2 regions of the Gottfriedia sp. NPDC057991 genome follow, and region 1 is predicted to be linked to the other one. Evidence: a T-box and tRNA genes for the amino acid it is inferred to sense, from the RefSeq annotation. Region 1 holds a T-box; the other holds one or more tRNA genes.
What was found. A T-box is a leader RNA that pairs with one kind of tRNA and senses whether it is charged. The one in region 1 lies ahead of ileS (isoleucine--tRNA ligase), so its partner is inferred to be a tRNA-Ile.
Positions count from the first base shown of each region.

Region 2: it encodes a tRNA-Ile, which carries the amino acid that the T-box ahead of ileS (isoleucine--tRNA ligase) is inferred to sense. The anticodon was not compared.

Region 1 is NZ_JBHVQN010000006.1:229,427-233,856, forward strand. It holds gene ACFVR2_RS19985 (Bax inhibitor-1/YccA family protein) at 1-42, shown strand, start outside; gene ACFVR2_RS19990 (NETI motif-containing protein) at 158-352, shown strand; gene ACFVR2_RS19995 (DNA alkylation repair protein) at 415-657, shown strand; gene corA (magnesium/cobalt transporter CorA) at 847-1,788, opposite strand; T-box leader at 1,948-2,192, shown strand; gene ileS (isoleucine--tRNA ligase) at 2,245-4,430, shown strand, end outside.
Region 2 is NZ_JBHVQN010000007.1:272,235-276,664, reverse strand. It holds rRNA gene rrf (5S ribosomal RNA) at 116-231, shown strand; tRNA gene ACFVR2_RS22185 (tRNA-Val) at 237-312, shown strand; tRNA gene ACFVR2_RS22180 (tRNA-Thr) at 316-388, shown strand; tRNA gene ACFVR2_RS22175 (tRNA-Lys) at 397-472, shown strand; tRNA gene ACFVR2_RS22170 (tRNA-Leu) at 493-575, shown strand; tRNA gene ACFVR2_RS22165 (tRNA-Gly) at 598-672, shown strand; tRNA gene ACFVR2_RS22160 (tRNA-Leu) at 681-767, shown strand; tRNA gene ACFVR2_RS22155 (tRNA-Arg) at 780-856, shown strand; tRNA gene ACFVR2_RS22150 (tRNA-Pro) at 881-957, shown strand; tRNA gene ACFVR2_RS22145 (tRNA-Ala) at 968-1,040, shown strand; tRNA gene ACFVR2_RS22140 (tRNA-Met) at 1,068-1,141, shown strand; tRNA gene ACFVR2_RS22135 (tRNA-Ile) at 1,151-1,227, shown strand; tRNA gene ACFVR2_RS22130 (tRNA-Ser) at 1,236-1,328, shown strand; tRNA gene ACFVR2_RS22125 (tRNA-Met) at 1,525-1,601, shown strand; tRNA gene ACFVR2_RS22120 (tRNA-Asp) at 1,605-1,680, shown strand; tRNA gene ACFVR2_RS22115 (tRNA-Phe) at 1,689-1,764, shown strand; tRNA gene ACFVR2_RS22110 (tRNA-Thr) at 1,988-2,060, shown strand; tRNA gene ACFVR2_RS22105 (tRNA-His) at 2,070-2,145, shown strand; tRNA gene ACFVR2_RS22100 (tRNA-Gly) at 2,152-2,222, shown strand; tRNA gene ACFVR2_RS22095 (tRNA-Ile) at 2,239-2,315, shown strand; tRNA gene ACFVR2_RS22090 (tRNA-Asn) at 2,336-2,410, shown strand; tRNA gene ACFVR2_RS22085 (tRNA-Ser) at 2,417-2,507, shown strand; tRNA gene ACFVR2_RS22080 (tRNA-Glu) at 2,518-2,589, shown strand; gene ACFVR2_RS22075 (bifunctional transcriptional activator/DNA repair enzyme AdaA) at 3,082-3,636, shown strand; gene ACFVR2_RS22070 (DMT family transporter) at 3,633-4,430, shown strand, end outside.

The sequences.
Region 1 (4,430 bases):
TATATTGAAGCACTTCGATTCCTTTCGAGACTTCGCGATTAAATAATTTTAGTCAATCAGACCTTACTCTCAAATGAAAGTAAGGTTTTTTACTATATTTTGATTTGAATTCAATCATGATTAGATAGAATTACAAAAGTAGAAAGTAGGGAAATAGATGAGTAAGAAAAAATTTGAAGTCTTTGAAAATGAAACGATTAATGATTGTTTAGAAAGAATGGAAAGAGAAGGCTATTCACCAGTTAAAAGAATGGAAGTTCCAATATTTTCAGAGCAAATGGTTAATGGAAAAGTAGAAATTGAACCGACTGGAAGAAAAATTGTTTTTGAAGGAAAATTAAATACGAATTAATATGAATAAAAATAATAATTTAATGGAATAGTAACCTTATATGAATAAAATGAGGTGAAAATATGCATAAATTAGCATGTCCACGCTGTAAAACAAACAAAAGTAGATTTTATTTAATCGAACAAAACCCAAAAGCAGTTAAATTAAATGCTCAAAGCGGAGATGTTGAAATAGAAGAATATGTTTCAAGTGGGCTAGATCCATTTTTTGTTCCATATAAAGGTCCAGAATATTTAGTTCAATGCGGAGCTTGCGGTTTAATTGAGCAAAGTGTAATGTTTGAAAAAACAGCGGACTCAATGTGATTTTAAAATAACAAAACTAAGTTTGAATATATAATTAGGTACCAACAAAAATAGGATGACCTTGTACAGAGGTCATTTTATTTTTGTTGGATAGCTTTTTTAAAAGTGCCGATTGTAAATGGACAATTTAGAAGTAGATTGTTTTTTTCTTTTTACAACTTCTCTTTTTGTCTTACATAATGACTAATTTTAGAACCAGTTTTTTTTCTTGAACCACATCACTAATCCAATCACGATGATTAGCATGATCACCCAACAGTAATAATAACCATACTTTAATTGAAGTTCAGGGATGTGAACAAAATTCATTCCATATACACCTACGATAAATGTTAATGGCATGAACACGATTGAGACTGATGTTAACATTTTCATCGTTTTATTCATTTTGTGTGAGTTCGTTGAAATATAACTTTCTCTGATGTCATTTGCCATTTCCCTGTTATCAGCAATGTCATCTAATAATTTTACTAAGTGTTCGTAGACGATTCGCAATTTCTTTGTCGTTTCTTTGTCAATTTCAACATGTGTTGAATTTAATATACGATAAATTAAATCTTTTGTTGGTTTAACTGTTTTTCTTACTTTTGATAACTTGCTTAGTTGTGTTTTAATTCCATCGATCATGCTTAGATCGGAATTTGATCCTAGCTCATCAATCTCTTCGATGTCATCTTCAATTTTTTGGACAATCGGAAAGAATTTGTCGACAATTTCATCACAAATATGATACAGGATACGTTCTGGTTTGATTCCTTTTGTACTCTTTAATCCTTTTAGTTTGTTCCACACGATTTGGATCGCATTTGATTCATCCCAACAAAATGAAACAATGTACTTGTGGGATAAAAAGAGATCGATTTCAGCTTGTTCCATTTTCTCCTGCAATGATTGTAGAATGATAAAACGATAGCCATCGTAATAATCCATTTTCGGTCTTTCTTTATAGCTTACACAATGCTTAATTGCTATTTCATCAAAGTGGAATTGTGTACGTAATAAATCAATTTCTTCTTTTTTAGGTTTTTCAAAACTGACCCAAACCCAATCAATTTGTTCGGAATTTAATTCTTCAATTGATACATCAAATGCATGGGTTCCGTCTTTGTATATAGCCATCGTTTTGATCATTTTAAGCTCACCACTTTTATCGTTAATTTTCTCCAAAATCAGTTTATCATAATATACTCCATTCAAAATAATTAAATTTGAATTAAGAAAAAAATGTTTAAGAAAACTTTGACTTTTTAGTAGTCGATGGATATAATAAATAACAATTAAAGCACACAAATGAATTCAATGACGAGAAAAGTAATTTTCGTTACTGTTCCACAGAGAGCCGGGGGAAGCTGAAATCCGGTGAACAGTACTTAAATGAAGATCCTCTCCGAGAAGTCAAACTGAAAACATAAGTAGGTTTGAACGGGTGTCTACCGTTAAAAGGAACGCGTATGTTTGTACGTGGCTAAGTGCTATTGAAGAACGGACTTTTTCAATAGAATTAGGGTGGTATCGCGGTTAAACCCGTCCCTTATCATAGGGGCGGGTTTTTTGTGTGCTTTAAAAAAATAAGAGAGGCGATATCATATGGAAAAAGAAAGTACGAAAGCAACAGTTCAGCATCGTGAAAAAAAGATTAGTGAACTTTGGACTAAAAATAATACCTTTATTAAGTCAATTGAACAAAGAGAAGATAAACAAACTTTTGTTTTTTATGAAGGTCCCCCAACTGCAAATGGCTTGCCACATGTTGGTCACGCATTAGGTCGTACAATAAAAGATGTTGTAGCTAGATATAAAACAATGGCTGGTTTCCAAGTTGTTCGTAAAGCTGGATGGGATACTCATGGTTTACCAGTTGAACTCGGTGTTGAAAAAATGTTAGGTATTTCAGGTAAAGCAGAAATTGAACTTTATGGTGTAAAAGCTTTTCTTGAGAAATGTAAAGAAAGTGTTTTTACTTACGAGAAACAATGGCGAGATTTTACTGAGCAGTTAGGTTATTGGGTTGATATGGATGATCCATATGTAACATTGGATAATTCCTATATCGAAAGTGTATGGAATATCCTTGGGACAATTCATGAAAAAGGTTTACTAGGAAAAGGTCATCGTGTTTCACCTTATTGCCCTAGCTGCCAAACATCACTAAGCTCACATGAAGTAGCGCAAGGATATAAAGATGTTAAGGATTTATCTGCAACCGTTAAATTTAAATTGCAAGATGAAGAAAATGTCTATTTCCTTGGATGGACGACAACTCCGTGGACACTTCCAGCAAATGTAGCGTTAGCTGTAAATCCAACAATGGAATATGTTCGTGCAAAAAAAGGTGAGGAAGTATATATTCTTGCGAAGGCTTTATTAGAAAAAGTATTAAAAGATGATTATGTCATTTTATCTGAATTTCTCGGGTCTGATCTAATCGGTAAAAGCTATTTAGCACCATTTAATTTCGTAAATGTTGAAGTCGGACATAAAGTAGTGAAAGCAGATTTTGTGACAGAAAGTAGTGGTACTGGAATTGTTCATATCGCACCTGCTTATGGTGAAGATGACTATAAGGTTGTTCAAGAAAATGGGTTATCTTTTGTAAATGTAGTGAATGAAAAAGGTCAATATACTGATGAAGTACCTAATTTTCAAGGTCGTTTTGTTAAAGAGTGTGATGTAGATATAGTAAGGTACTTAGCTGAAAATGAATTATTATTTAGTAAAGAAAAATATGAGCATAGCTATCCCCATTGTTGGCGTTGTGATTCACCACTACTCTATTATGCGAATGAAAGTTGGTTTATCAAAACGACAGCATTAAAGGATGAGTTTATTAAAAATAATGAAGAAGTAACATGGCATCCAGATCATATAAAACGCGGTCGATTCGGTAATTTTTTAGAACAAATGGTAGATTGGAATATTAGCCGAAAAAGGTATTGGGGCACCCCATTAAATGTTTGGGAATGTGATTCATGTAATCATCAATTAGCACCAAAAAGTATAAATGAATTAGGTAACTATTCAATTGAAGAAATTGACGACTCAATTGAACTGCATAAACCATTTGTTGATGAAATCACTTTTAAATGTCCAAATTGTAATGGGAATATGAAAAGAACATCTGAAGTAATTGATGTCTGGTTCGATAGCGGTTCGATGCCATTTGCCCAATATCATTATCCTTTTGAAAATAAAGAGAAATTTGCAAAACAATTCCCTGCAGATGTTGTCATTGAAGGGATTGATCAAACGAGAGGCTGGTTCTATAGTTTACTTGCAGTATCTACTTTATTTACTGGGAAAGTACCTTATAAACGAGTATTATCACTAGGCCATGTATTAGATGAAAATGGTCAAAAAATGTCTAAGAGTAAAGGTAATGCACTTGATCCAGTAGAATTAATCCATAAATATGGTGCAGATTCATTAAGATGGGCTTTATTAGTAGATAGTGCGCCTTGGAACCCGAAACGTTTTTCAGAAAGAGTTGTTCAAGAGGCGAAATCGAAACTCATTGATACATTCGATAATGTTTATAGTTTTTACAGTTTATATGCAAATCTAGATGGATTTAATTCAAACAAACAATATGAGTATCAATCAGGTACTTTGGATAAATGGATCATTTCACGTTTGCATAGCACAATCAAAAATGTAACGAAAAATTTAGAGGATTATCAATTTACAAATGCTGCAAGAGACATCGCTAAATTAGTAGATGAGGTTAGTAATTGGTATGTAAGAAGATCAAGAGAACGATTTTGGTCGAATGGAAT
Region 2 (4,430 bases), on a different contig from region 1:
TGATCATGACATTATCTAGTTTTGAAGGTACAAAATTATTATAAAAAAACTTTGAAAAAGTTATTGACTTCGGTAGATATTTTGATATAATAATTAATGTCCTAAAGAAAATGAATCAAGTGATGATAGCGAAGAGGTCACACCCGTTCCCATACCGAACACGGCAGTTAAGCTCTTCAGCGTCGATGGTAGTTGGGGGTTTCCCCCTGTGAGAGTAGAACGTCGCTTGGTTTGATGGAGGATTAGCTCAGCTGGGAGAGCACCTGCCTTACAAGCAGGGGGTCGGCGGTTCGAGCCCGTCATCCTCCACCATATGCCGACTTAGCTCAATTGGTAGAGCAACTGACTTGTAATCAGTAGGTTGGGGGTTCAAGTCCTCTAGTCGGCACTCTTTATGAGCCATTAGCTCAGTAGGTAGAGCATCTGACTTTTAATCAGAGGGTCGAAGGTTCGAATCCTTCATGGCTCACCATTTTCTAAAAAGAAAATATTGCGGGTGTGGCGGAATTGGCAGACGCGCTAGACTTAGGATCTAGTACTTCGGTGTGGGGGTTCGAGTCCCTTCACCCGCACCATTTATCTTGTTAATCAGTATATGCGGAAGTAGTTCAGTGGTAGAATACAACCTTGCCAAGGTTGGGGTCGCGGGTTCGAACCCCGTCTTCCGCTCCATATATACTGCCGGGGTGGTGGAATGGCAGACACACAGGACTTAAAATCCTGCGGGGGTTGACCCCGTGCCGGTTCGAGTCCGGCCCTCGGTACCATTTTTATAATATGCGCCCGTAGCTCAATTGGATAGAGCGTTTGACTACGGATCAAAAGGTTATGGGTTCGAGTCCTTTCGGGCGCGCCATATTGTTTCACCTGTAATTCTGAACGGGAAGTGGCTCAGCTTGGTAGAGCACCTGGTTTGGGACCAGGGGGTCGCAGGTTCAAATCCTGTCTTCCCGACCATTTAAAACATGGGGCCTTAGCTCAGCTGGGAGAGCGCCTGCCTTGCACGCAGGAGGTCAGCGGTTCGATCCCGCTAGGCTCCACTTAAAGAACTTAAATTAATTTATTATGGCGGTGTAGCTCAGCTGGCTAGAGCGTACGGTTCATACCCGTGAGGTCGTGGGTTCGACTCCCTCCGCCGCTACTTATTTAAGGACCTTTAGCTCAGCTGGTTAGAGCAGACGGCTCATAACCGTCCGGTCGTAGGTTCGAGTCCTACAAGGTCCACCACTTATAATGGAGTAATACCCAAGTCTGGCTGAAGGGATCGGTCTTGAAAACCGACAGGGGTGTAACAGCCCGCGGGGGTTCGAATCCCTCTTACTCCTCCATTTTTATTAAATTTCATACTAATGGAACTAACTTAGTTAGTATCTACATTATCGTGGGGTGGAGCACGAACGAATATGCTTCGAAGAAATTACTTCAGCATACCAATCGAGCTGCTACTTGCATAATCATCCTGAGATTGGGATGGTCTTAACGAAATAACTTTCATGGAACTATATTAAATAGTATCCACATTATCGCGGGGTGGAGCAGTCTGGTAGCTCGTCGGGCTCATAACCCGAAGGTCGCAGGTTCAAATCCTGTCCCCGCAACCAAATGGTCCCGTGGTGTAGCGGTTAACATGCCTGCCTGTCACGCAGGAGATCGCCGGTTCGATCCCGGTCGGGACCGCCATTTAAGTTGGCTCGGTAGCTCAGTCGGTAGAGCAGAGGACTGAAAATCCTCGTGTCGGCGGTTCGATTCCGTCCCGAGCCACCATCTTAAATACAAAAAATGATTATGATAATAAGCCGACTTAGCTCAATTGGTAGAGCACGAACGAATAAGCTTCGTAGCGAAACATCAGCGTACTTGTCGAAAAACACCTTGAATTATCTATATGAGACAAGGACGACTTTATGAAGATTACTACACAAAACCTAAGTTTGAGTGGGATATATGTTATATAAGTAACTATACAAAGTGATTTAATTAATAATAAGCCGACTTAGCTCAATTGGTAGAGCAACTGACTTGTAATCAGTAGGTTGGGGGTTCAAGTCCTCTAGTCGGCACTCTTTATGGCGGTCGTGGCGAAGTGGTTAACGCATCGGATTGTGGTTCCGACACTCGTGGGTTCGATTCCCATCGGTCGCCCCATATTTTGCGGGTGTAGTTTAATGGTAAAATAGAAGCCTTCCAAGCTTCGGTCGTGGGTTCGATTCCCATCACCCGCTTTTTATAAAATTTAATGGGCCTATAGCTCAGCTGGTTAGAGCGCACGCCTGATAAGCGTGAGGTCGATGGTTCGAGTCCATTTAGGCCCACCATTAATTTTATAATTAGTTTTTCCGCAGTAGCTCAGTGGTAGAGCACTCGGCTGTTAACCGAGTGGTCGTAGGTTCGAATCCTACCTGCGGAGCCATATGATAGAGAAGTACCCAAGTGGCTCAAGGGGCGCCCCTGCTAAGGGTGTAGATCGGGTAACCGGTGCGAGGGTTCGAATCCCTTCTTCTCTGCCATATTTTTTTTGGCCCGTTGGTCAAGCGGTTAAGACACCGCCCTTTCACGGCGGTAACACGGGTTCGAGTCCCGTACGGGTCATATCTAAAGCTCAGTTATTTGTGATAACACAGGTAACTGAGTTTTTTATTTGTCTTTTTTAGGATTTTAGTGAACGATATTTAGCTCAATACGGCTTTCTTCATTATATTAGAGTGTTCTCGTTCGTTTTAAGATGACAGGGAGTTACGTTGGGTCATTCTTTATCATTTTTTGATATGCTTTAATTTCATCATCTGAAAAGATATTAGTTGCTAAGCGTTTCACTCAACTCAAGTATTCTTTGAATTCGTTAAATTCATATCCTTGTCCTCTCTCCATTGTCTCGCTCTTCCCCTTACCCATTAATCTTTATTCGGATCACATATTCTTCATTTTCAATACTAATATCCTTTTCACTCATTTTAAATCCAAACATCAAGAGTTGGTCTATTAACTATTATCCTTCTTCCATAGAAATTAGAAAGCAAGAAATTGAAAGCAAGCGCATTATCTTAGTGTTAAAATGTGAATAGCTAAAGATGAGGTGATTAAATGAACGGATTAAATAATGAGGTCATGTGGAATGCAGTTGAATCATGCAATGAAAACTATGATGGAGTGTTTATTTATGCAGTTAAGTCTACTGGGATCTGTTGTAAACCCTCGTGTAAGTCAAGAATCCCATTAAAAGAAAATGTATCATATTATCCGTCATTTTCTTTGGCAATTAACGATGGATACCGTCCATGTAAAAGGTGTCGCCCTGATTTACTTTACTCAAATGAAGAGGATATTATTTTATCAGCTAAACATTTTATTGAAAAAGAATATCGAAATAGCTTAACATTGGATCGGTTAGCAATTGAAGTTGGAGTAAGTAAATTTCATTTGCAAAGATTATTTAAAAAATCCACTGGTTTATCACCGTTAGAATACGCAACTAAGTTAAGAATGATAGAAGCTTTAGGATTGTTACGAGATACTGAGAAAACGATAACTGAAATAGCGCATAAACTTGGCTTTAAAAGCTCGGCACATTTTTCAAGCATGTTTCGTCATCGTTTTAATTACACTCCAACTACATTCAGAAAGGGGTTAAATAAATGAAATTAAAAGATGGAATAGCTTTATTGAGCCTAGCTGCATTATGGGGAGCTTCATTTTTATTTATTCGAATAGCTTCACCAGTTTTTGGACCAATTTTAACAATACAAGGAAGAGTTACAATTGCTGCTTTTGCCCTGGTACTATATTTGGTTATTACTAAAAAATCATTAAACTTTAAAAAGAGATGGAGACAATATTTAATAATAGGGGCATTAAATGCAGCAATTCCATTTACATTAATTGCTACATCAGCATTGCATCTGACAGCCTCAATGTCATCCATTCTAAACTCTTTGACGCCACTATTTACTGCGCTTGTTGTCTTTTTATGGACGAAAGAAAAGTTGAGTATGCGAAAGTGGACTGGAATAATAGTGGGAGTAATAGGAGTGATCTTGTTAGTAGGATGGAGTTCAATTCCGTTTACTTATGATGTTAAAATAGCAATTGGACTTGCAGTTTTGTCGACTATTTCATATGGACTTGCAGGTGTTTATGCAAAGAAAGCATTTATTGGGGTGCCACCACTTTCACTTGCAGCTGGTCAACAAATTGGTGCTGCAATTTTACTTTTACCTTTTACATTTCTAAATTTCACTGCATTTACAGATAAAGTATCGGGAGTTGCGATATTAGCAGTTCTAGGATTAGCATTATTATGTACTGCTATAGCCTATTTATTGTATTTTTATCTTATCGAAAGTGTTGGACCTACCAAAACATTAAGTGTTACTTTTTTAATACCTGTGTTTGGAATGATCTGGGGAGTTCTTATTTTGAAAGAACATATTACA